One region of the Pallidibacillus thermolactis genome, then DNA from elsewhere that is predicted to be linked to it. Evidence: a T-box and tRNA genes for the amino acid it is inferred to sense, from the RefSeq annotation. Region 1 holds a T-box; the other holds one or more tRNA genes.

Region 1 (21,540 bases):
AATGAACTCTATCTCTAATGATATTTTTTACAGATAGTCAATATATTAACAAAATCAATATGTATATGAAAGGATAATGAATTATGAAAGTTGATATTATTGGTGATGTCCATGGGTGTTATGCGGAATTACTTGCACTCATCCGTAAGTTAGACTATACGTTTGAAAATCATTTACCGATCCATAAAGATGGTCGCAAACTTGCTTTTGTTGGTGATTTAACCGATCGGGGACCACAATCAATAAAAGTCATCGAATTTATTTATGATCTCGTCAAAAATGATCTTGCCTATTATACACCTGGTAATCACTGTAACAAATTGTATCGGTATTTTCTAGGTAACAAAGTTCAAATATCGCACGGCTTGGAAACTACCGATGCGGAGTATAAAAGACTGCCAGCAAAAAAGCAAAAAGAAGTGCGTAAAAAATTTATGGAACTATATGAAAGTGCTCCTTTATATTTACAATTAGATGATGGAAAGTTAATTATTGCCCATGCGGGAATACGTGAGGATTATATAGGCTATAAGCATAAAAAAGTAAAAACCTTTGTTTTATATGGTGATATTACTGGGGAGAAAATGCCTGATGGTCGTCCAGTTCGAAGGGATTGGGCAAAACTTTATCGGGGTACACAAACCATTGTGTATGGACATACTCCGGTTAAAGACGTTCGTGTGATTAACAATACATATAATATCGACACTGGTTGTGTGTTTGGAGGAAAATTAACTGCATTAAGATATCCCGAAATGGATATTGTTCAAGTTCTATCATCCATGCCATATGTACCTGAAAAGTTTACAGAGTTTCCGTAAAATTATGTTAAAAAACGAATCTTGAAGACTTTAAAGCTTGCAAACATTTCAAGAAAGGGACTGTACATCAAGTCATAATAAGCCATTTTTGATAGGAGAGTTGGCGGAGACTTCGTGGGAATAGCAATAGCTTTTGTGCCGAAAGGTCAGGCACAAAAGCTAAAGACATACCAATGGATGTGTCGCCGTCCTCCAATGTACCAATCTATTTCTCCGAAATCAGACTGTCTGAACAGCCCCTCTTTTTTACTTTTCAATAAGACGTCTCATATCTTCCGGCAATGGACAAGAAAACGAAAGCTCTTTTTTTAATATCGGATGCACAAATAGAATGTATTTACAATGTAAAGCTTGCCGTGATAACAAAGTAGTGCTGCCACCATATAAGTCATCGCCAATTAAAGGATGACCAAGATAAGACATATGTACACGAATTTGATGGGTTCTTCCTGTATCAAGCTTTAATTTAATATGGGCATAATCTTGATATTGTCGAATGATTTCGTACCTTGTCCGAGCAAACTGACCATTTTCATTTACTTCTCGCTCAATGATACTGTCTCGTTTTCGCGCAATGGGTGCTTCAATGATTCCGTTTGTTTCATTCAAAACTCCTTCTACAATGGCCTCATAAACACGAGTTACACGACCTTGTTGTTGTGCCTTACTAAACAAATAATGAACATGGCGATGTTTAGCAACTAGAACCAGTCCAGAAGTATTCCGATCAAGCCGTGTCACAATATGTGGAGCTGAAACAATTTCGTTTTCGTCATAATACCCCATTAATGCATTGGCTACACTTCCAGTTGGATGCTCTCTTGATGGGATGGTATTCATAAATGGTGGTTTATTAATGATTAATATATCCGCATCTTCATACAGGATATCAAGCGGGATTTTTTCGGCTTCTAAAGTTTCACTTTTCTGTTCAAATGGAAATTGAACAGTAAGTTTTTCCCCGCGGGATAAGACATGCCTTACCGTTACATGCTCACCATTTATCCGAATATCCCCACCATGTAATTTAATATCCGTTAACGCGCGCTTCGAAATTTCCCTCTCATGTAAAAATTGCTTAATAACTTTCCCGTGATCTTCTTGTCCAATCGTCCATTCCAAAATATATGGTTTCCTCATAAAAAATATATGCTCCTTTAACATATCCGTAAAAATTAGTCACTTACGAATGATGCTCGTACACGGGACCAAAATGGGAAAGGTTTATAACGAGCAAAACGAATCTTTTCTTTTGCTACTTTAAATTCAATAACTTTAATGTCCCTTTGTAAGAAGGATAGATGGTCAATGCCTATTTGGAAGTCTTTCTCTGTTACAGGACGAAGACGGCAAGTATGATGAGCCGGTAAAATTAACGGTGAACCAATAGTTCGAAACACACGGTTATTGATCGATGCCATTTCTGAAATTTGAATCGATGGTAATGATGGATGAATAATAGCACCACCTAAAGCTTTATTATAAGCCGTACTACCTGAAGGTGTTGAAACACATAGACCATCGCCACGGAATCGTTCAAATAATTCTCCTTTTATTTCAACATCAATAACAAATGTACCCTCGACACTTTTTATCGTCGCTTCATTCAAAGCTAAAAAATGTTCATCTTTTTTATTCCCGTTATAAGAAATATTTACTTCAAGTAACGGGTATTCGACAACCTTTAATTCTGACTTTGCAATGGCAATGACAAGTTTTTCAATTTCCGAAGGTCGCCAATCAGCATAAAAGCCAAGATGCCCCGTATGTATTCCAACAAACGCTGTATCTTTTAAACGATCACAATATTGTTGAAAAGCAGTTAGTAAAGTACCATCTCCACCTATGGAAATGACAATCTCTGGTTCATCTTCATCATAAATCAGCTCAAAGTCTGTTAAATACTTCTTTATTTGACTTGCATATTCATTGGACCGCTCATCGCCCTTTGACACAACTGTAAATTTCAACCATCTCACTCCTGTTCAATTGTTAAACAATATGTATGTATTGATTTAAAGAAAAAAATTAAGACTCTTTTTTATTTGAAAAAACAACTTGTGCTTCTCGGATTTCTTCACGAATTAATGACATTTCTTCATCAAGTAAAAAGGCTGCTTCTGCTGCCCGCTTGAGGCGAAATTGAATATCATCTGGGAATTGTCCATTATATTTATAGTTTAACGAATGTTCGATCGTTGCCCAAAAATTCATCGCAAGTGTCCGAATTTGAATTTCAGCTAAAACCGTCTGTTTTCCATATATTGTTTGCACTGGATAACGGATGATCATGTGATAGGAACGATAACCGCTTTCCTTTTTATTAGATATGTAATCTTTCTCTTCTACAACTTCAAAGTCGTTCCGATTTCTTAATAGATGAACTACTTGCTTTATATCATCAACAAATTGACACATAATTCGAACCCCGGCAATATCATATAAATCTTCCACTTGATCAAGCGTAAGATTCTTCTGTTTCAATTTATCGAGTATACTTGGAACTGGCTTTACCCTGCCTGTTACAAATTCAATGGCAGAATGAGTACCTCTAATTTCAAATTGTCTCCTTAAACCTTTTAATTTAATTTTTAATTCCTCTACAGCCTGTCGATATGGATCTAAAAATTTTTCCCAATCCATCCTATCACCCCAATACTTCTTCCATTCTATATTACACATAAAATCATTTTTTTACATTTTCTTTATAAAAACTTCCACATCTAATCTATTGAATGGATATCTTTAATATTCCTAATAAAATTTAATTTTTAATTCTCCTCTTCATTTTGCCACGGTTTATTTGTTATTATTTTACCATATACAAACAAAAAGTTAGGTAAAGAAAATATCTTTTATAAAATTGTTTATGAGGGAGGATACACATTGTCAGAACATCTCGAGATTGAATTTAAAAATATCCTTACTAAGGAAGAATTTATAAAACTTCAAAAATATTTCTCTGTAAGCGATAATGACTTTTTCTGCCAACATAATGATTATTTTGATACAGAAAATTTCGCACTAAAACAGTTAGGTTGTGCATTACGGATACGTAGAAAAAATGGAAACTATGAACTGACATTAAAAGAACCACGGGAGGTTGGACTATTAGAAACAAATGAAGAGATACGTGAAGAAGAACGAAAAATGCTGATTGAACAAAAACAGTTCCCAGAAGGTAAAATTGCAGAAAGACTGTCTGAACTTCAAATTCCTCTTGAACAGATCACCTATTTCGGGACATTAAAAACTGATCGAAAAGAGTTACAATATTGTGATGGTGTACTCGTATTAGACAAAAGTTATTATTTAAATATCGTTGATTATGAGATAGAATATGAAGTAGAGAACTATGAAACGGGTTTAAAACATTTTAATAATTTACTTCATGCACTTCACATTCCAAAACGAAAAACTTTAAACAAAATCCAACGATTTTATAATCGAAAAATCGAGTTGCAAAACGGTGCGTCCAAAGAGGTGTAAAGAATTGAACGTGAACCAACTAAAGCTTCTTATCGAAATTAATACATTACAACAATTGAATCCTTTCTCGAAATCAACGAATCACAATACAAGCTTTTCATCAATGCTTGATTCTTTCGTGTTTTTACAAAATTTAAATAGCAATAACAGGGAAACGCACTCCAATTCGACCCAAACTTTGAATACGAGTCATCATACTTCTGATGTTAAGGCCCCATCTACCGGACCGTTAACCAACGTAAAAACAATACCAGTTAAAATTGCCGATGAACAACTGAGACCGATTATAGAAGAAGCAGCTGAAAAATATCATCTACCGCAAAATTTAATAACAGCCGTCATTAAGCATGAATCGAACTTTAATATGAATGCAGTTAGCTCTGCCGGTGCTCGCGGATTGATGCAATTAATGCCAGATACAGCACGAGGACTAGGGGTAAAAGATATCCATGACCCCCGTGAAAATATTATGGCCGGAACAAAATATTTACGCCAAATGCTAGACCGTTTCGGAACCGTTGAACTTGCCCTTGCAGCTTACAATGCTGGTCCTGGCAATGTTAACAAATTTGGTGGCATTCCACCTTTTAAAGAAACGCAAACATATGTTGAAAAGATTATGAATGAATTACATAAAAATGTATAATAGTTATATCACTTAAACTGATTGGCGCTCAGAGTTAAACACTCCAGAGCGTTTTTTATTGGATTGAAACAAATTTTCAGTAAATACAACTAGGAAAATTTACCTGTAAGCTATATTATTTGAGTTATCTCGAAACCGTTGATAAAATAAACGCAAAGATAATTAAGAGGCATCCCTTTCATTTGGGATCTAAACGGAAGTAGTTCTTTTTTAACAATATGAAATCTCCATTTCATACATTGGTATGAAATGAATATACACAATGTAAGGCTCATGTTGCCAATCTCTTTTACCGTACAAACATGTTGAACTTTTGATTGGACGAAACTAATGTCCTTGTTCTGAATAGAAAATAAAGGAGTTACCGTAATGGCACAAATGAAAATGACACAATATGAAAAAATAGGAAAAGAAACTTTACACAATATTATTCAAGCGTTTTATAAGCGAGTGAAACTACACCCAGACTTATCACCAATTTTTCCAGATGATGTAACCGAAATTGCACGAAAACAGGAACAATTTCTAACACAATTTTTAGGTGGACCTCCTTTATATACAGAAGAGCACGGTCATCCACGGCTTCGCATGCGACACTTACCCTTTCCAATTACACCAAAGCGGGCAAATGCTTGGCTAAGTTGCATGAGTGCAGCGATGGATGAAGTTCATTTCCATGGACCAGAAAGAGAGGAGTTTTTTTCGAGACTCGTCATTACTGCACATCATATGGTTAATACACCCGATGAAAATGAAAATGAAAAAGGTGAAACTCAATGATCGACAAAAAGCAACCAGAAATGAATTTGTTTGCTTTTGTTTGCAGTAATGAAAAACCGTTAGAATTATACTTTTTCATTGATCCACTATGCCCAGACTGTTTTGCCTTAGAACCTGTAATCAAAAAGTTACAGTTTCAATACGGACATTATTTTAGTCTGACATATGTGTTAAGCGGCAATATATCAAATTTAAATCATGTCAACCGAAAGTTGATCCGTTCGAGACAACCAAAAAAGTATGAAAAAACGGTCACTCGATCCCATATTAACTGCAATGACATTGAAGCTAAAGTAAATCTATCATCACCATATATTGCGTCAATTGCAGTTAAAGCAGCGGAGCTCCAAGGAAAACGAGCAGGTATCCGCTTTCTAAAAAAGTTACAAGAATATATTTATTTAAAAAATGAAAATATTTCAAAACTAGAGATATTAATTCAATGTGCTAAAGAGTCTTCATTAGATGTAGATGAGTTTAAGAAAGACATCCATTCTACGAGTACATCCCATGCTTTTCAATGTGATTTAAAAATTACTAATGAAATGGCTGTAACAGAAACACCTACCATTGTATTTTTTAATAATAAAATTGAAGAAGAAGGATTGAAATTATCCGGTGTCAATACGTATGAAGTATATATTGAAGTTATGGCCGAAATTTTAGGTGAATTACCTGTTAGTCATCCACTACCGCCATTATTAACCTTTATTCAATATAATCAATTTGTATCAACAAGAGATATTGCTTTTACGTACAACCTTCCACATTTACAAGTTGAAACGGAAATGAAAAAATTATTACTACAACAACAAGTCGAACGGATTCACACTTCTTACGGTACATTTTGGAAATACATCGGTTAATATGAAGATGAATTGTCGAAAATGATAAAGACTTGATCGGTCAAATTGCAGAAATTGAGTTAATCAATGATTTACTTCATGTCTAATATCATTAATTTGTGCCACTGCTAACATCTCCTAATATTTAGACGTTGTTCCAACAAGGAGTTTAAAGTTATTTGGAGAAGTTGGTAAGTGGTTTTTTTATTTGTGTAAGTTTTTTTCGAACCATACAAAAATTAAATACCATACCTATTTCAAGGTTGCCATAAACAATGAAGAAGGAAAAGTGAGGAAAGAGGTATTAATGTTAAGAGTTCATATCCTACATAAATGGCTCATCATCTGGGGAAAATGTAAATTGTTCTAACTTACTCAACAAAAGGCTGGCTAGAGGGGGCTTACTTTATAATCTAACACTCTACTTTTATATTACTTTCTTTACTCAATCTATTTACAAGTGCACCCATAAAACCAATTATCATTACAAATAAAAATATTTTCAAAGTTTCAAAAGTCATATCGGTTTCAATAAGTAGTAAAATACCGAATCTCTACTTTTTGATTTTTTTAATCCTCAAAAAATTTACCTAGATTTTATTTTTTCTTCGTTACGATTTTATAATTTTTACAATTATTTAAGTTATTCCAACATTTAAGTATATCATTTATTTTTTCTAAAAAACCATGAGCGTCAGAAAAATGAATCACAGCGCGCTCCACTCTTTCCATCGCTAATTATACATAAAATGTATTTATACTCTTACACACTTAAATTTCCAATCATCTCGAAGCTGTAATATCCGAGCTATGATCAATATGTGAGGGTCCCTATTCTTTTTTTGTAATAAAGAGTAGTCGGATTGTACAGAGTAATTGATCGCGAAAAGAAAAGAGGTTCCAGTAGATGGGTGGTCTACTGAAACCTCATTTTCTTGTTACGAACAAAGGGGATGGGAGAAATTTTCACGGTCAAACAAAGGGGTATATGTTTGCTTGTGAATAACTTCACACCATTATATTAACAAAATCATATGATGAATGCAAGTTACAAATTAAACAGTTCACAAATTCGTAACACTTTTGTTCCAATCATATTTTCATTTACTTGAACATAGGAATATTTAAAAGACAATCTTGAGTGAGAAGCGGTGATTGTATGGATCTCATTGTCATCTTAACATTGCTTGTTTTTATAATTTTGTCGTTTTTCTTTTTTTTATTTGGAATACTAAAAATTTATTCCTTCTGGTTTACCGCTCTACTCTTATTTATCTCCATTATGTTACTTTTAATATATTTAAATTATCGTGAAAAGCTCTTAAACATATTTAAAAAGAGCACTAAATTTTAGTCTACATTTATATGAAAGGGACAGCACATCGCTGCCCCTTTTTTAGTTATTATTGAATTTTGGCAAGTAAATTTTCCATTTCCGTTAATTTTTCTTCAAACACTTTACAAGCATTTTCAATTGGTTCTGAAGTTGTCATATCGACACCAGCCTTTTTCAATACTTCAATTGGGTAATCAGAACTTCCTGCTTTCAAGAAGCCATCAATATAGCGGTCAACGGCCGGTTTGCCCTCTTCTAAAATTTGTTTACTTAGCGCTGTGGATGCACTTAATCCTGTTGCATATTGGTAAACATAGTAATTGTAATAGAAATGCGGAATCCGAGCCCACTCTAAACCAATTTCTTCATCCACAATGATATCGTTTCCGAAATATTTTTTATTTAAGTCATAATAAATTTCTGTTAATAAATCTGCTGTCAATGCTTCCCCATTTTGAGCACGAACATGGATCTCATGTTCAAATTCAGCAAACATTGTCTGACGGAATACCGTACCACGGAATGTTTCCAAATAATTATTTAAAATATATAAACGTTGTTTATCATCGTCCAATGTATTTAATAAATATTCACTTAACAAGTTTTCATTACATGTGGATGCCACTTCCGCCACAAAAATGGAGTAATCTCCATAAGGATATGGTTGATGTTTCCGAGTATAGTAGCTGTGGATAGAATGACCAAATTCATGGACTAACGTAAATAAGTTATTTACATTGTCTTGCCAGTTCATTAAAATATATGGGTTTGTACCGTATGCGCCAGAAGAATAAGCACCACTACGTTTCCCTTTATTTTCATGAACATCCACCCAACGGTTTTCCAATCCTTCCTTCAATATGGAGATATATTCGTCACCCATTGGCGCAAGTCCTTTAATAGCAAGATCTTTCGCTTGCTCATAAGTCACTTCCATTTTTACATCCTTTACAAGCGGGGTATATAAATCATACATATGGAGTTCATCAAGACCAAGAACTTTTTTACGTAACGATACGTATCGGTGTAATAAAGGTAAGTTTTTATTAACGGTTTCCACTAAATTATCGTAAACCGATTCCGGAATATGATTGGTAGATAATGCTGCTTCCCGTGCAGATTTGTAATTGCGAACTTTCGCATAAAAATTATCCTTTTTAACTTGGGCACTTAACGTACTTGCAAAGGTGTTTCGGAATTGACCGTACGTATCATATACCGCTTTGAAGGCATCTTTTCGCACGCGTCGATCCGAGCTTTCTAAAAAATTAATATAGCGTCCATGGGTAACTTGCACTTCTTCCCCATTTTCATCTTTTATAGTTGGAAACTCTAAATCCGCATTATTTAACATACCAAACGTATTACTAGCCGCACTTGTCACTTCGGATGCTTGTGCTAAAATGGCCTCAATTTCTTTTGATAAAACATGTGGCCGTTGAATATTGATTTGTTCAAGAGCAAATTCATATAGCTTCAATTCTTCCTTTTGTTCGATAAATGATTTTATTTTATCTTCATCGATAGACAGTAACTCTGGAACAACATAACTAAAGGCGCTTGCTGCTTGTGTATACAAATTTCTTGCTTTGTCATTCAATCCTTGGTAAAAAGAATTGGTTGTGTCTTGGTCATAGCGCATATGGGCATATGTATAAAGTTTACCAAGACGGAGCATCACTTCATCTTGAAACTTCAACGCTTCATATAATGTATCTGCACTTTCTCCTAATCTTCCTTGGAAACGATCCGCTTTCGGAAGTAATGCTTGAATATCTTCAAACTCTTGTTTCCAATCATCATCCGTTGCAAAAATTTTCTCTAAATCCCATGTAAATTCCACTGGGATTTCATTTCTTGCCGGTAACTTTTTTACCTTTTTTTCTTCTGCCATTATTATCCCTCCACTACTCTTATTTTTCCTTATTAGGTTCACTCGTAATATATGGTGAATTCAACTAAATAAGGAAATATATGGTTAATTCTTAAATTAACCTTTGAACATCAATCCGTCAAATAAAAAAACCGTAAGATTCTTTCTTTATTTTTAAAATAATAAGCTTGCTTTCTTCTCTTACGATCGATATTCCCATTTGATAACAATTTTGGCTTTTGTTTCACTATTAGTTTATCCCCCATAACCTTGAAAAACCCTAAAGTTGTTAAAAAGGAAACATAGTTTTCGAACGGCTGAAACTTTTCTCTTGCCGTTATGAAAGGATAAGGTCGGAAACGAACGTACTGATTTAATTTATGAAACATACATCGCGATAATTCGTCTTTTTGGATTACCGTTCCAATGTTTTTCGTATATAGAAAAAAGTACCAAATATAAAATTGCCATTCAAAAGGAGGGGTTTCAACAAGATGCATTTGAGGTAGCGGGATTCCTATTTCCCACGGAAGATTTATTGGGTGAAGATTTCGTTGATATAAAAATTGCAAAAAACGATTTTTTCGGGCTCCAGGTAATATGGATCGCTGTATTAGCCAGCTCTCCGAGACCGTTATCCAATACGGCAAAAAGTTCACACGCCTCGGTTTGATCTCAAAAATAGTATCGAATGTTTCATTAAAGGAATATTTATTTGCAATGGTTAATGCTCGATTGGTCGAAAATGGAATTATCGATTGATAAACGATAAATTCTTCGTTCTGTGGGTGAAAGGAAATAATTGCAGCTTTATTTTTCTTATGAAATATAAGTTGGGAGATAAAATGATTAAGATGTATCGTAAATGAAGATTTACGCAAAAGTGAATCATGAATAATCCAAATTGGATAAAAATGATGTTTAAGATAGGTAGAAGTTCTTTTTAAAATTTCTTCACTTGGAATAACTGAACATTGAAATTCAATAACAGCTTGTCTTTCTTTCCATTTGAACAAAAGATCTGGTCTTTGCTTAAACTCAGATATATATGCTTCTAACCGAGGATGAAATCCTTGCCTTTGCAACCAATGAAATAATTTTTTCTTACCTAACAAATGACTTTCTGTCTCTCCCTCCGGTTTAATTATACAAGTCGTTTTATGGGCAAAATGGGCCATTTTCAATTTTCCCCTTTTTAGTATCAGTTCTTGTTTACAAGACGGGCAATAAAACGGGCCTTTCTTTTTTAATTCATCGATCACTTCTTCAGAAGAATGTAAAATTGAAATAATTTTTCCAGATTTTAACTTAGCGATAAACATAAAATCCCCCCTCATTTTGTTAAAAAGATTATGGAACAAAGGGGAATTTCTGTCAAACTGCAAAAAATCCATTTTCAAGCACATAAAAAACCGATTTCGAAAAGGAAATCGGTCGTTTACAAGAGAAAACGGATCAATAAAGTAATTTTACTTAAAATATTTGTTTACTGTAGTGAATACATCTTCTGCAATTACTTCTTTTCCGTATTCTTGTAAGAAGTGGATAGTACGTTGCGACTCTGTACCATATTCAAGCACAACACTTAAAAGATCGTCAATCTCTTCTTCCGTAAAAGCATCAAATGGGAAATTTAAATATAAGAAATACTTTCCTTCATAGGAATACAATTTCGTTTGCAATTTTTCTGGCCAAGGGCGTGTTGATAACGAAATTAAATCCTCAAAATCAGTAAAATAGGTGACAAATGAAATGGATGTTTCTTCATCTATATTATGATCGAGGTCGTGATCGTCATAGGAAAAGTGATGGTGAAGCAAATCTTCCACCTGTTCATTTAAGCTGTAATTATTATATTTTTCATCATTAAGTGGAAAATCAAACCGTGCTCCGTCTTTTGTTATTTGGGCCTTCGTTACGACAACTTCCAAACCTTTTTCTAAAGCTTGCACTTGGATCCATAATGGTCCATCGAAAGGAAAATCTTCATCATCATGAACTTCATCCATCATTTCCCAAAACAGTTGTTCACTTTTTTCACGATTATACCAAATCTCTTCCCGATCAAACCCTCGTTCTTCGACATCAACGTACGATATAAAAAACTTTACTGTATTTTCATTTATCCGTTCGATCTCCATATGATTACGCTCCCTTCTAACCATTTATTTGAAGGGAAAATTCCCTTTAATTTCCACAGTTACAACGTCTGTGCAACAATTGAAAATAAATATTAAAACATATTGTATGATTATATTTATATTTTATGACAGTATATGAAATAACGAAAATGAAATAGCCCGAAACTTTGAAAATTAAGTAAAAGACCTATAAAGGCAGTTCAATTCTTGTCAATAGGATTTCACTGATCCCATTGAGTGATAAAAACCTTCACGCCTTTTGATAGCATGAAGGTAAGTTAAAGCATATTATATCGTGATTTTACATTATTGTCTAGGATTATATGTAGCGAGCATTTCCTTACTAATTGACTAACTTTTGTGCTTCTTTTAATTGATATGTGCGTACTTTTCTTGGTAAAAAACGTCTAATTTCATCTTCATTATAGCCAACTTGTAATCTTTTTTCATCGATGATAATAGGTCTTCTTAGAAGGCCAGGGTTTTCTCGTATCAATTGATATAGTTCTTGTAGTGGGAGCGATTCCAAATTCACTTTGAGGTTTTGAAATGTTTTTGACCGGGTTGAGATAATTTCGTCCGTACCATCTTCAGTCATACGAAAGATTTCTTTGATTTCCTTAATGGTTAAAGGTTCTGAAAAAATATTTCGTTCTTTAAAAGGGATATTATTTTTTTCTAACCATGCTCTTGCTTTTCGACAGGAAGTACAACTAGGTGCTGTGTATAGTGTGACCATTACCATCCACTCCTTTAAGGAATATGTAAAAGTAAGTAAATTGCTACTTCGGATTCCTAAATTAAAATTAATATAAATTAGAAATTTGTCTTAGTAATTATTATACAGCATTTTCTACGCTTTTGGTATATATTTTAAAATTATTTTTTTATTTTTTTAAAAAATAATTTCTCAATTAAAACGCTTACCTTCTGTGTTAATCGAGTATGAATTTATCGGAGATTAATTTATGAATTTTTGAAAAATAATGTCCTTCTCTATTTCTAAGTAAGTGCCATTATCATTTAGAATATAAATAAACGATAATCACCAATCTACCAGTGTTGATTTTTCTTTTTTCATTGATTATAATAACGATAAAGTTAATGGATTGACTTTATAAAGCTTTTATTATATTGAAATAAAAATATGCGTAAAAGCGATGAGAAAGAAAAGTACATTCATTATTACAATCTAGAGAGTTTGTGGTTGGTGGAAACAAACTGTAATATGAATGGAATGGGCTTTCGAGTCAAAACCGAACCGACATTTAATGTCTCAGTAGGCCTTTGCGTTTTCCTTACGTTACAAGGATGAAAGTGACCGTTTTTCGGTAACTAGGGTGGTACCGCGGATTTTTAACCATTCGTCCCTATGAGAGGATGAATGGTTTTTTATATTTTGAAAGAATAAAGTAGGAGGAATAAAAAATGAAAACAATCTTCTCAGGAGTACAACCGAGTGGAACGTTGACTATCGGAAACTATATCGGAGCTTTAAAACAATTTGTCGAATTACAACATGACTATAACTGTTATTTTTGTATCGTTGACCAACATGCGATTACCGTTCCACAGGATCCAAAGGAGCTTAAACAAAACATTCGTAGTCTAGCTGCACTTTATTTAGCAGTGGGCATCGATCCAAATAAAGCTACCTTATTTATCCAATCAGAAGTGCCAGCCCATGCCCAAGCTGGATGGATATTACAATGTATAAGTTATATCGGGGAATTAGAAAGAATGACCCAATTTAAAGACAAGTCAGCTGGAAAAGAAGCGGTCTCTGCTGGACTTCTAACCTATCCACCATTAATGGCTGGAGATATATTATTATATAATGCGGATCTTGTTCCCGTAGGAGAAGATCAAAAACAACATCTGGAGTTAACCCGTGATTTAGCAGAACGATTTAACAAAAAATATGCAAACATCTTTACCATTCCTGATATTCAACTCCCTAAAGTTGGGGCGCGGATCATGTCTTTACAAGATCCTACGAAAAAAATGAGTAAATCTGATGCCAATAAAAAAGCATTCATCTCATTACTTGATGAACCGAAACAAATCGAAAAGAAAATTAAAAGTGCTGTTACAGATTCAGAAGGGGTTGTCAAATACGATAAAGAAAATAAACCTGGTATCTCGAACTTATTATCGATCTACTCCATTTTCAGCGGAAAGTCTGTAGAGACCATTGAAAAAGAATATGAAGGAAAAGGTTATGGTGCCTTTAAAGGAGATTTAGCTGAAATTGTCATCAATGAATTAAAACCAATTCAAGATCGTTACGATGAACTTATGGACTCACCAGAATTAGATGCGATATTAGATCGAGGTGCTGAAAAAGCAAATGAAGTAGCAAGTCAAACAATCAAGAAGATGGAAAAAGCAATGGGATTAGGCAGACACTAATCTATAAAACATTGAAACGCATGGATGTCATATCCATGCGTTTTTGATCTTTACTGGTCAAAAAACAATGCGATCATTGTCGCTTTTTCGTTTTTTTATTGTTTAATCGTTCCTCAGTTGATAATGGTTCGTTGGCAAATTCATGGTCAAACTGATGGGAGAGTTGATTTTTTATAGCCTGCTTATCACTAAAGTCTTTATTTAACTGTCTACTCATTTTTTTATTTTCCTCCAATGATGACACCTCCGTGCATAGGATTCACCATTTTTTCAAAGATTATGTAATGAAACTTTTTATCTCCGTTCACTCAATAAATATTTATAGCCAAAATCGACAAGTTTTGTTATTATGTATTTGCATCTGTCTTGTCATATGTAAAATCTTACTTATTCATGAAGGCTTGTTAAGTTCATTATGTAACATAAGGAGGTTGTCAAGGTGAATTTTGAATTAAAATGGGCACTCATTATTTTATTTGTCATTTTACTATCATTTTTTGTTCCATTTACACTACTAACCAATTTAGCAACTTGGAATGGTAGCTTCTTGTTTTGGATTCTTATGACGATTGTTGTGATTGTCTCGAACTATTATTTTACGAAAGATTGGGGTAAATAAAAATGAGTATGCAGATGGTTTGGTTAGGAATTGCAATTTATATCATTATTGCAATAGTCGTGGCATTTTTATCTCGAAGTGGCAAACAAACCACAATGGAAAGTTATTTCCTTGGCGATCGAAAATTAGGGGGTTTTGTTTCTGCCCTTAGTTATAGCGCAACAACTTATAGTGCCTTTATGTTAGTTGGATTAGCAGGTTTAACATATGCCGGCGGTGTAGGTGCTTTAGGTTTTGAATTGATTTACTTAATGGGTGTATCACTAGTTGCCTTTTTTGGGCCAAGATTTTGGTTTGCCGGTAAAAAATACGGCTATGTTACGCCCTATGAAATGCTCGGTGATCGTTATCAAAGTAAATCTGTTTCAGTCATTATTGCATTCGCAAGCTGTATATTTTTAATACCATATAGTGCTGTTCAATTATCGGGTATTGGCTACTTATTAGTCGGAATGACAGATGGCGGTATTACATATACAACCGGTGTTTTAATTGCGACAATTTTAGCAATCATATTCTCTTATGTTGCAGGTATTCGTTCTGTAGCCTGGACTGATTCGTTACAAGCTTTATTTATGATTATTACTGCCACAACTGTTGTTTTAATTATTATTTACCGTTTAGGTGGTTTTGCAGGCTTTTTTGGTACACTGGAAAGCGAAATGCCAGATTTATTAACTGTACCAGGTAATGGTTATTTTAATATCTGGACGTTTTTAGGACTAACGATTCCATGGTTTTTCTTTAGTATTTCTAACCCACAAGTGAGCCAAAGAATGTTTATGCCAAATTCTTTAGGTGGCCTACGTAAAATGATTATGGGCTTTATGTTTTTTGGATTTATTTATACACTTGTTGCCGTCATTTGGGGTTTCTCTTCTGCCATTGCTTTTCCAGGATTAGAAACAGCAGACTTAGCAACCCCAACACTACTTGCATCTGATTTAGTACCACCAGTGTTAGCATTAATAGTAATGATTGGTATTATGGCAGCAGCTATTTCAACAATTGATTCCATATTGCTCACACTATCCTCGGTTTTTGCTCGGGATGTGTTCGGTAATGTTTCAAAAGGTTCCAATGATAAGTTACAATTACTTGTTGGTAAAATTGTTATTCCTGTCATTGCTGTACTCGCCTATTTATTTGCACAAATGGAAATGAACTTAATAGCTGTATTATCTGTTGCATCTTCGGCTGGTTTACTTGTAACAGTACCCGCCCTATTCGGAACATTTTTTTGGAAGCGTGGAACCGCAGCAGGAGTGAATGCTAGCGTCATAGTAACAGGACTTTTAGTCATTTACATTGAATTATCAGGAAATAAACCTTTTGGCATTGCATCCGGTATTTGGGCAATCACATTATCGACAATAATATTTATTATTGTAAGCTTAATGACGAAAGCACCAAAAGAAAAAGCAAATGAGTTTTTGTCATCTATCAATTCGGAAATGAAAAGTGTTTATAAAAATAGATAAGTCTTATTACACAAGCCCAAGAACACATCATGTTTTTGGGTGTTTCTTAGTTTTAGTATCTTTTCAAACCCTTTCAATAAAAACAAGGAATGTATGGTCTCATACATTCCCAATCTCATTGAAAACTTAATTTACTTTTGATCCATTTTGCATTTCCCAAAGTTTTTCAAAAAATGGCTCCCCTTTTATTAAACCTTCACATAAGTTTTCATGTTTTTCTGTCCAACCATGTTTTACTTCTTCATATAATTGATTCCATACTTCTTCAAAGGATTTTGTACGAATATCTGAGTATTTTTCAGGAGCCCATTCAGTATACCAATACCGGACTTGTGCTGTATTTTTTGATGTATATAAATGATCAAGAGCCATAAATAATAACTGTTTCATATGACGTTCTTTACGAGTTAATCCTAACATTAACCGTGGTTCTGGTGATAAAATATGGTATTCTTTTTTCGATTTGTTTGTAAAGGAATAGTCCATCGGTTTTTCTTCAGCTACCATTTCATAGACAAGTTGTTCTTGGCGAGGTATGATTCGACTTTTCCGCATTGGTATTTGGTAACCAAGCGTATCAACTGCCAAAATACCAAGACCATCTGTTACGATGAAACAATAGTCCAATTGAATCCGTTCGTGATTTTTTCGTAAATAGGCTTTTTGATAGACGTCGTTTAATAAACTTTCCGGTAAATCTGCGAGGTCATTTTCGATATAATGATATAATTCATTTGTTACTTTTAATACAGGTACTTGATCTAATAATTCAATCGGATCATCTTTTTTCCATTCATGGAAATGACAAACACTATAACCATTCTCTTCCCCTTCAAACCAATTCACCCAGACATCATGTAAATACATCATTTCAAACCCCTCACTTAATAACCTATTTGAGTACAGTATTGTCCGAAGTGTGTCAATTTATTCCTGTTTAACAAGAATTCTACAGATTAAATGGATAAAATTTAACATGCTTACTAAATTATAAATTGCTCTGAAGGGACAGAGATTGAACTTGGAATTGAAAAGTTTTCATTATTTTTACGATACCGATCTACAAGATAAAATCCCATCGTATATCCTAATAACGGACGCGAAAACGGGCGGCCATACAACAACTGTCCATGGAGCCTTTCACCATATTTCACATTTAAGTTCGGCTTATATTCCATTATCCAAATTTTTTCCAATGCTTCTGTACTATATAGACTATTCCATCTTAATAAGTATTGTTTACCACAATAGTCAAGCACGGCATGTTCTGCTAATCCCTCCATGATAATTGAATCGAGCAATGTATGTTCTAATACACGTTTGCCTGTCTTTTTTAATCGACAAATATGGTGATATTCATGAACGAATAACGCTTCTAACTCTTCATCAGATATATTGGCAGGTAAAAATAAAAACATTTTATCTTCAAAGGAATACCCGTTTTTGTCCCCCTGACGAAACATGGATGATGGAATAGGAAAGATAAAGATTGGAACATCAGAGCCCGACCATTCCTTTTTATACTTTTGCAACAATTGCTTCGTTTTATCCCATACATGATGATTCTTTAAAAATTCAATCGTCAATCGATCTGTACGTAATGGATGATAGCCTTTATTAGATAGGAATGTTGCAATTTGTTGTTCAGGTAAACCTTCAAAATAGCCACTTAGCTCATTAAGAATCTGCCTAGGATTTTCAAGTGCTTCCTCTAACCATAAATCAGTCCGAATAATCCCAAGTCAATTCCCCCTTATAACTTGAAGTAAGCAATCTCATATACTTATTTATATTTAAAAAATTTGAGATGGTCCATCTTATTTACCTAATTTAAGGCATTTGGCAAATACTGTTTTTTCCTGAGTGAAACTCGATTTATCCTTAGGGAATCTCTTTTTATCCGTAGTCCAACACTTTTTATCCGTAGTTCCACACTTTTTATCCGTAGTTCAACCTTTTTTATCCGTAGTCCAACACTTTTTATCCGTAGTCCAACACTTTTTATCCGTAGTTCCACCTTTTTTATCCGTAGTCCACCCTTTTTATCCGTGGTTCCACCCTTTTTATCCGTGGTTCCACCCTTTTTATCCGTAGTAACGAGCGAAACTGATTTTTTAGATACAAAAAAGCCAGGTAATCAATACCTGACTCTTATATTCGATACGTTATTATTCATATTTTTTCAGTACCAATGTAGCGTTATGACCACCAAATCCAAGGGAATTGCTCATTGCATATGTGATGTTTACTTTTCTTGCCTCATTTGGTACATAGTCCAAGTCACAGTCCGGATCTGGATTTTTTAAGTTCATTGTCGGTGGTAAAATTCCTTCCTTCAGTGCCATGGCAGTAAATATGGCTTCCACAGCACCTGCTGCCCCTAATAAATGACCTGTCATAGACTTCGTCGAACTTACAGCTAATTGATAAGCATGATCTCCAAACACTTTCTTAATTGCAGCTGTTTCAAATTTATCATTATAGTCCGTACTTGTACCGTGGGCATTAATATAACCTATTTTGTCCGGTGTAATTCCTGCATCATCAATGGCCATTTTCATTGCGCGCGCACCGCCTTCTCCTTCAGGAGCTGGAGCTGTAATATGATAAGCATCACCTGTTGCACCATAACCTACAACTTCGGCATAGATTTTAGCACCACGTTTTAACGCGTGTTCTAGCTCTTCTAAAACGACAATACCTGCACCCTCACCAATAACAAAACCATCCCGTTCTTTATCAAATGGACGGCTGGCTGTTTCTGGGTCTGGATTTTTGGAAAGGGCAGTATTTGCACAGAAACCAGCAATGGACATGCGCGTAATCGGAGCTTCTGTACCTCCACTAATCATCACATCCGCATCGCCCCGTTGAATGACTTTAAAAGCATCACCTATCGAGTTCGTTCCTGTTGCACAAGCTGTAACTGTACATGAATTAAACCCTTTAGCTCCTAGGAAAATGGAAACTTGTCCAGCAGCCATATCCGGGATCATCATCGGTACGAAAAATGGACTTACTCGACGATATCCTCTATTTAAGAACGACTCAAATTGTTTCTCAAAGGTTTCCATACCACCAATACCAGAACCAATCCAAACACCAACTCGGTCCGCATTGCTATCATCGATCGTTAAATTCGAATCTTGAACTGCCATTAAAGCCGATGCAACAGCATAATGAGTAAAACGATCCATTTTCCGTACATCTTTTTTATCAATAAAATTTGTTGGATCAAAATCTTTTACTTCCGCTGCCACTTTTGCCGGAAAATCATCTGCATTCACACGTGTTAACGGACCAATACCATTTTTTCCTGCTACGGCATTTTCCCATGATGTATAGGCATCATTACCTAAAGGGGAAACCGCACCAATACCGGTAATCACAACCCTGCGCTTTTCCATAATGGACAACTCCTTTATTATTCATATTAATCGTTTTCTATATTACCATTTATAAAAAGACAAACATAGATAATCATCTACTGTACCGGGAATTTTATTTCCCCCATTTCAAACAAATGGCACCCCATGTTAGGCCGCCACCAAAACCGACCATTACGATAATATCATCATCTTGTATTTTTCCTGCTTCAATCTCTTCCACTAATGAAATCGGAATCGATGCGGAGGATGTATTTCCGTATTTCGCAATCGTACTTGACATTTTTTCTACTGGCAATTCAAGTCTTTGTCTTGAAGCCTCCATAATTCTGATATTGGCTTGATGCGGTACTAAGAAATCCACATCTTCTTTTGTTAAACCTGCTTTTTCAATAACATTAAGGGCAGATTCACCCATCTGACGAACAGCAAATTTAAATACTTCGCGACCGTTCATGACGATGTATTCTTCTTGATATAAATGTTTTCCACCAGATCCATCAGCTCCTAATTCAAAGGATAGAATGCCTCTTCCTTCTGAAACTGGTCCCATGACTACTGCTCCTGCCCCATCACCAAAAAGAACAGCAGTACTCCGATCATTCCAGTCCGTAATTTTCGATAGTTTTTCTGTACCAATTACGAGCACATGTTTATAAGCGCCTGACTCAATAAATTGCTTCGCAGTAATCATACCGTACATAAAACCTGCACAAGCAGCACTTACATCCATAGCAGCTGCGTTTTTTGCACCTAATTTGTCCTGAACCATACAAGCAACAGAGGGAAATGAATGATCTGGTGTTACGGTTGCCACTAAGATTAAATCAATATCTTGTGCACTTATCTCAGCATCTTCCAACGCTTTAATCGCTGCAAAATATCCCATATCTGAAGTACCAATATCGTCACTTGCAATTCTTCTTTCTTGAATTCCAGTCCGAGTCCGAATCCATTCGTCCGATGTATCCATTCGTTTTTCCAAATCAAAGTTGGTTACCACATTTTCCGGTACATAACGACCAATTCCTAGGATTCCAGCATTCATTTCATTCACTCTCCATATCATGAACTATTTAATCTATACCTTCTAACCATTGACTTTATTAGCAAATATTATGACTTGGTACTAATATTAGCGTAAAATTCTACTTTATTCAATCCTTTTTATTGTTTTTTATAGAAAACGATAAAAATAGACAAAATATAAAAAAAGTCCCACCAAACAGTGAGACTAAGCTTTTTGAAGATCATTTTCGATGAACTTTTTCATGCTTTTTGGAAAAGATGCATGTTCTTTATTTTCTTCAATCTCTATTATATTGTACTCCTTTCCAATATCTATATTAGGAGAACTTTCAGTATGTGATTTAACATCTATAAATGAATGCAAACATTCTTGCCATCTTTTCTTATTTTTATTTTTCAAAACAAACGTTCCCTCTTTTGCAGTTGTTAAAATTTTTATTGTTTCACTTGCTGCATCAATCACATTTAATATATTTAAATTGCTTTCGATATTTTCTTTCGTTAGTCCTTGATAAAACAAGGAATCTTTCGGTATATTCGTCCCATATAAGTACGGATAGTACACTTTAACAACGTTCTTTGCGCCTAGGTTTTCAAAAATTGACTTAAAATTAATTGTCTCGTGTAGTAAACAAGTAATTTGTTTAAAAGGATTAAGCGATTGAACAATTTGAAGGACTCT
Region 2 (3,302 bases), on a different contig from region 1:
TGCTGGAATTAATAGTAAAGGATAACAGTGTTCATGTCAATTTATTTTTTTAAAAAATTTTAAGAATAATAGACTAGACAGCATGAAATTTACACTGGTAAATGTTGGCACAATATTCACAAGAAATTGTAACGATATAACTTTCAATACTTCTTTACCGTTTTGAAATTTAGGTAGAAAGAACCATTTAAAGATATATATTCCCTTATTTTTAGCCGTGGATAAATGAGCTGATGCCACCAAAGAAATGTATGTACATTGGATAGAATAATGAATTTTTTCTTGTAACTTTTTTGGCACAATTATGATAGTTTACCGAAATAATAGAAAAATATGAAGTCAATGAAGGTGTATACATTTTTTATCGGATCCAATAATCTTACTAAAGATTTAAATTAAAACGTTGTTATGTCTTGAAGTAACATTTTTGTGGAAATAGAGGGGATTGGCATTTGATATTACTATTTTCCAAGTAGCCTTATTATAGTAATGATTCCAATTAATATAAAAATAATAGAAATGATCATATTAATTTTCTTTTTTTCCTTGTACTTATTTTCCATAACATATCTTCCTTTCGTAACAATTAGTTATATAGCTTATTCAACGTATATAGTTGAGTATAAAAAACAAAAGTTATTAAACGTATTTCAATAAAACAGTAATGACTGCTATTCATGTACAGATATTAAAAAATAATTACAAACAAGGCAAATCAATTTGTCTAATTTGCATAAGAAAATCAGTTACTTTCTGTTTCGTTGCGACATCCAATCCTATTGTAGGCTCATCTAAATATACTATTTCTGGTTTCTGTATAAATATAGATACTATTTCTGCTTTCATCCTTTGTCCTAAAGAAAGTAATCGAACATGCTGTGATAATAATTCTTCTATCCCTATTGTCTCAATTAAATATTTTGACCACTCTTCATATTTTCTTTTGTATTATTATTCTTAACATATCATAAGAATCTTTTAAGGGAAAATCCCACCACAAATTACTTCTTTGTCCCATAGGACTCCTGTAATCTGAGCAAGTTGTTTTCTATATTTAAATGGATTAAGATTTTTTACAGATACCTGACCACCTGAAGGTAGTAGTCCTGTCAATCGTTTAATTGTAGTTGACTTACCTGCTCCATTTGGAGCTATATACGCTGCTATTTCTCCTTCAGCAATTTCAAAATGAATATCTTTTAATGCTACTTTTTCAGTTACAGCTGGTTTTTATTAGTCCTTTGATTCCATTTAAAAAACCTTTTTCTCTTTTGGGGATTCGGTGTACTTTTGATAAATTTTGTACAGATATAATATTGTTCAATGTCAACACCACTTTACTTTTTCCATTACTAATTTAGTTATTGTTGTAAAAAAATCCTTCTTCCACCTACTCACTAAATAAAATAAAAATATAATTCAAGTTGAATAAATTGCAGATACTATGTCAAATTTCCTTGTGTAAAACAAATTCAAATCCTACCCTTTTTCAACCTCTTTCCCATTTCCCAAAAAACAAAAAAACACTCACAAACATTGATAAATCAACATTTGTGAGTGTTCTATCGTTGCTTAATTTAGCTCGTTATAACTTAAAGATACCGGTGGTCGGGGTCGAACCGACACTCCTTACGGAACACGATTTTGAGTCGTGCGCGTCTGCCAATTCCGCCACACCGGCAAAAAAGAAAAAATAATGGAGGCGGCAACCGGATTCGAACCGGTGATAAAGGTTTTGCAGACCTCTGCCTTACCACTTGGCTATGCCGCCAATTTGAATAAGCGGAAGACGGGATTCGAACCCGCGACCCCCACCTTGGCAAGGTGGTGTTCTACCACTGAACTACTTCCGCAAAAAATACTGGGCTAGCTGGATTCGAACCAACGCATCACGGAGTCAAAGTCCGTTGCCTTACCGCTTGGCTATAGCCCAATAATGGAAAATGGGGCGACCGATGGGAATCGAACCCACGAATGTCGGAGCCACAATCCGATGCGTTAACCACTTCGCCACGGTCGCCATATAAGTTTTTAAATAAATGAAAAATGGCAGGGGTAGTAGGAATCGAACCCACACCGGAGGTTTTGGAGACCTCTGTTCTACCGTTAAACTATACCCCTATATATGGTGGAGGGGGACGGATTCGAACCGCCGAACCCTGAGGGAGCGGATTTACAGTCCGCCGCGTTTAGCCACTTCGCTACCCCTCCACTATAGTAATGGTGCCGGCCAGAGGACTTGAACCCCCAACCTACTGATTACAAGTCAGTTGCTCTACCAATTGAGCTAGACCGGCAAATACACTATAAATTGATAAATTTAAATTTGTTTTTTATTTGAGTGGAACTTACATATATTTATTATAACATGATATAATCAAATTTTAAAGGAAATGGTGGTTCAGGACGGAATCGAACCGCCGACACATGGATTTTCAGTCCATTGCTCTACCGACTGAGCTACTGAACCGTTTATAAATTCTCATGGCGGTCCGGACGGGACTCGAACCCGCGACCTCCTGCGTGACAGGCAGGCATTCTAACCAACTGAACTACCGGACCAATATTGCGGGGGTAGGATTTGAACCTACGACCTTCGGGTTATGAGCCCGACGAGCTACCAGACTGCTCCACCCCGCGATAATATTATTATCATCATTTGGATGATTCATGGTGGAGGATGACGGGATCGAACCGCCGACCCCCTGCTTGTAAGGCAGGTGCTCTCCCAGCTGAGCTAATCCTCCAAGAATTGGTGACCCCTACGGGATTCGAACCCGTGTTACCGCCGTGAAAGGGCGGTGTCTTAACCACTTGACCAAGGGGCCATCGTTATTTATGGCGGAGAGTAAGGGATTCGAACCCTTGATACGCGGTTAGCGTATACACGATTTCCAATCGTGCTCCTTCGGCCAGCTCGGACAACTCTCCAAATTGGCTCCGCAGGTAGGATTCGAACCTACGACCGATCGGTTAACAGCCGATTGCTCTACCACTGAGCTACTGCGGAATGATATTAAATTTTATTTAGCCCGGCAGCGTCCTACTCTCGCAAAGGGGAACCCTTCACTACCATCGGCGCTGAGAAGCTTAACTTCCGTGTTCGGGATGGGAACGGGTGTGACCTTCTCGCCATCGCCACCGGACAGTTGTCGACAAACATTCATTCGTTAGCGACATTATTTATTATACATAATTCTTATTTTTTTGCAAGTACTTTTTTCATTCTTTCAAAACTAGATAACGCAAGGCAAGTAAACCAAGTTTGTTGTCAATTGGTTAAGTCCTCGAACGATTAGTAT

Evidence for each region. The T-box of region 1 lies ahead of trpS (tryptophan--tRNA ligase). A T-box ahead of a tRNA ligase gene usually reads a tRNA of that ligase, here a tRNA-Trp.
Region 2: it encodes a tRNA-Trp, which carries the amino acid that the T-box ahead of trpS (tryptophan--tRNA ligase) is inferred to sense. The anticodon was not compared.

Annotation. Positions count from the first base shown of each region.
Region 1 covers NZ_JAOUSE010000031.1:11,924-33,463, forward strand. The annotation lists gene prpE (bis(5'-nucleosyl)-tetraphosphatase PrpE) at 84-821, shown strand; gene OEV82_RS10410 (RluA family pseudouridine synthase) at 1,068-1,961, opposite strand; gene OEV82_RS10415 (NAD kinase) at 1,997-2,791, opposite strand; gene OEV82_RS10420 (GTP pyrophosphokinase) at 2,850-3,464, opposite strand; gene OEV82_RS10425 (CYTH domain-containing protein) at 3,708-4,310, shown strand; gene OEV82_RS10430 (lytic transglycosylase domain-containing protein) at 4,315-4,956, shown strand; gene OEV82_RS10435 (globin domain-containing protein) at 5,326-5,736, shown strand; gene OEV82_RS10440 (ClpXP adapter SpxH family protein) at 5,733-6,602, shown strand; gene pepF (oligoendopeptidase F) at 7,985-9,811, opposite strand; gene OEV82_RS10450 (competence protein CoiA) at 9,922-11,112, opposite strand; gene mecA (adaptor protein MecA) at 11,260-11,931, opposite strand; gene spxA (transcriptional regulator SpxA) at 12,275-12,670, opposite strand; T-box leader at 13,083-13,306, shown strand; gene trpS (tryptophan--tRNA ligase) at 13,360-14,343, shown strand; gene sspO (small acid-soluble spore protein O) at 14,417-14,578, opposite strand; gene OEV82_RS10475 (hypothetical protein) at 14,783-14,962, shown strand; gene OEV82_RS10480 (sodium:solute symporter family protein) at 14,965-16,443, shown strand; gene OEV82_RS10485 (YjbA family protein) at 16,570-17,313, opposite strand; gene OEV82_RS10490 (DUF2268 domain-containing protein) at 17,427-18,029, opposite strand; gene fabF (beta-ketoacyl-ACP synthase II) at 18,612-19,850, opposite strand; gene OEV82_RS10500 (beta-ketoacyl-ACP synthase III) at 19,945-20,877, opposite strand; gene OEV82_RS10505 (hypothetical protein) at 21,064-21,540, opposite strand, start outside.
Region 2 covers NZ_JAOUSE010000076.1:7,834-11,135, forward strand. The annotation lists partial or broken gene OEV82_RS16225 (ATP-binding cassette domain-containing protein) at 700-1,194, opposite strand; tRNA gene OEV82_RS15285 (tRNA-Leu) at 1,600-1,681, opposite strand; tRNA gene OEV82_RS15290 (tRNA-Cys) at 1,698-1,771, opposite strand; tRNA gene OEV82_RS15295 (tRNA-Gly) at 1,782-1,853, opposite strand; tRNA gene OEV82_RS15300 (tRNA-Gln) at 1,862-1,933, opposite strand; tRNA gene OEV82_RS15305 (tRNA-His) at 1,945-2,020, opposite strand; tRNA gene OEV82_RS15310 (tRNA-Trp) at 2,048-2,121, opposite strand; tRNA gene OEV82_RS15315 (tRNA-Tyr) at 2,127-2,211, opposite strand; tRNA gene OEV82_RS15320 (tRNA-Thr) at 2,222-2,297, opposite strand; tRNA gene OEV82_RS15325 (tRNA-Phe) at 2,395-2,470, opposite strand; tRNA gene OEV82_RS15330 (tRNA-Asp) at 2,486-2,562, opposite strand; tRNA gene OEV82_RS15335 (tRNA-Met) at 2,567-2,640, opposite strand; tRNA gene OEV82_RS15340 (tRNA-Val) at 2,672-2,747, opposite strand; tRNA gene OEV82_RS15345 (tRNA-Glu) at 2,754-2,828, opposite strand; tRNA gene OEV82_RS15350 (tRNA-Ser) at 2,840-2,931, opposite strand; tRNA gene OEV82_RS15355 (tRNA-Asn) at 2,936-3,010, opposite strand; rRNA gene rrf (5S ribosomal RNA) at 3,031-3,146, opposite strand.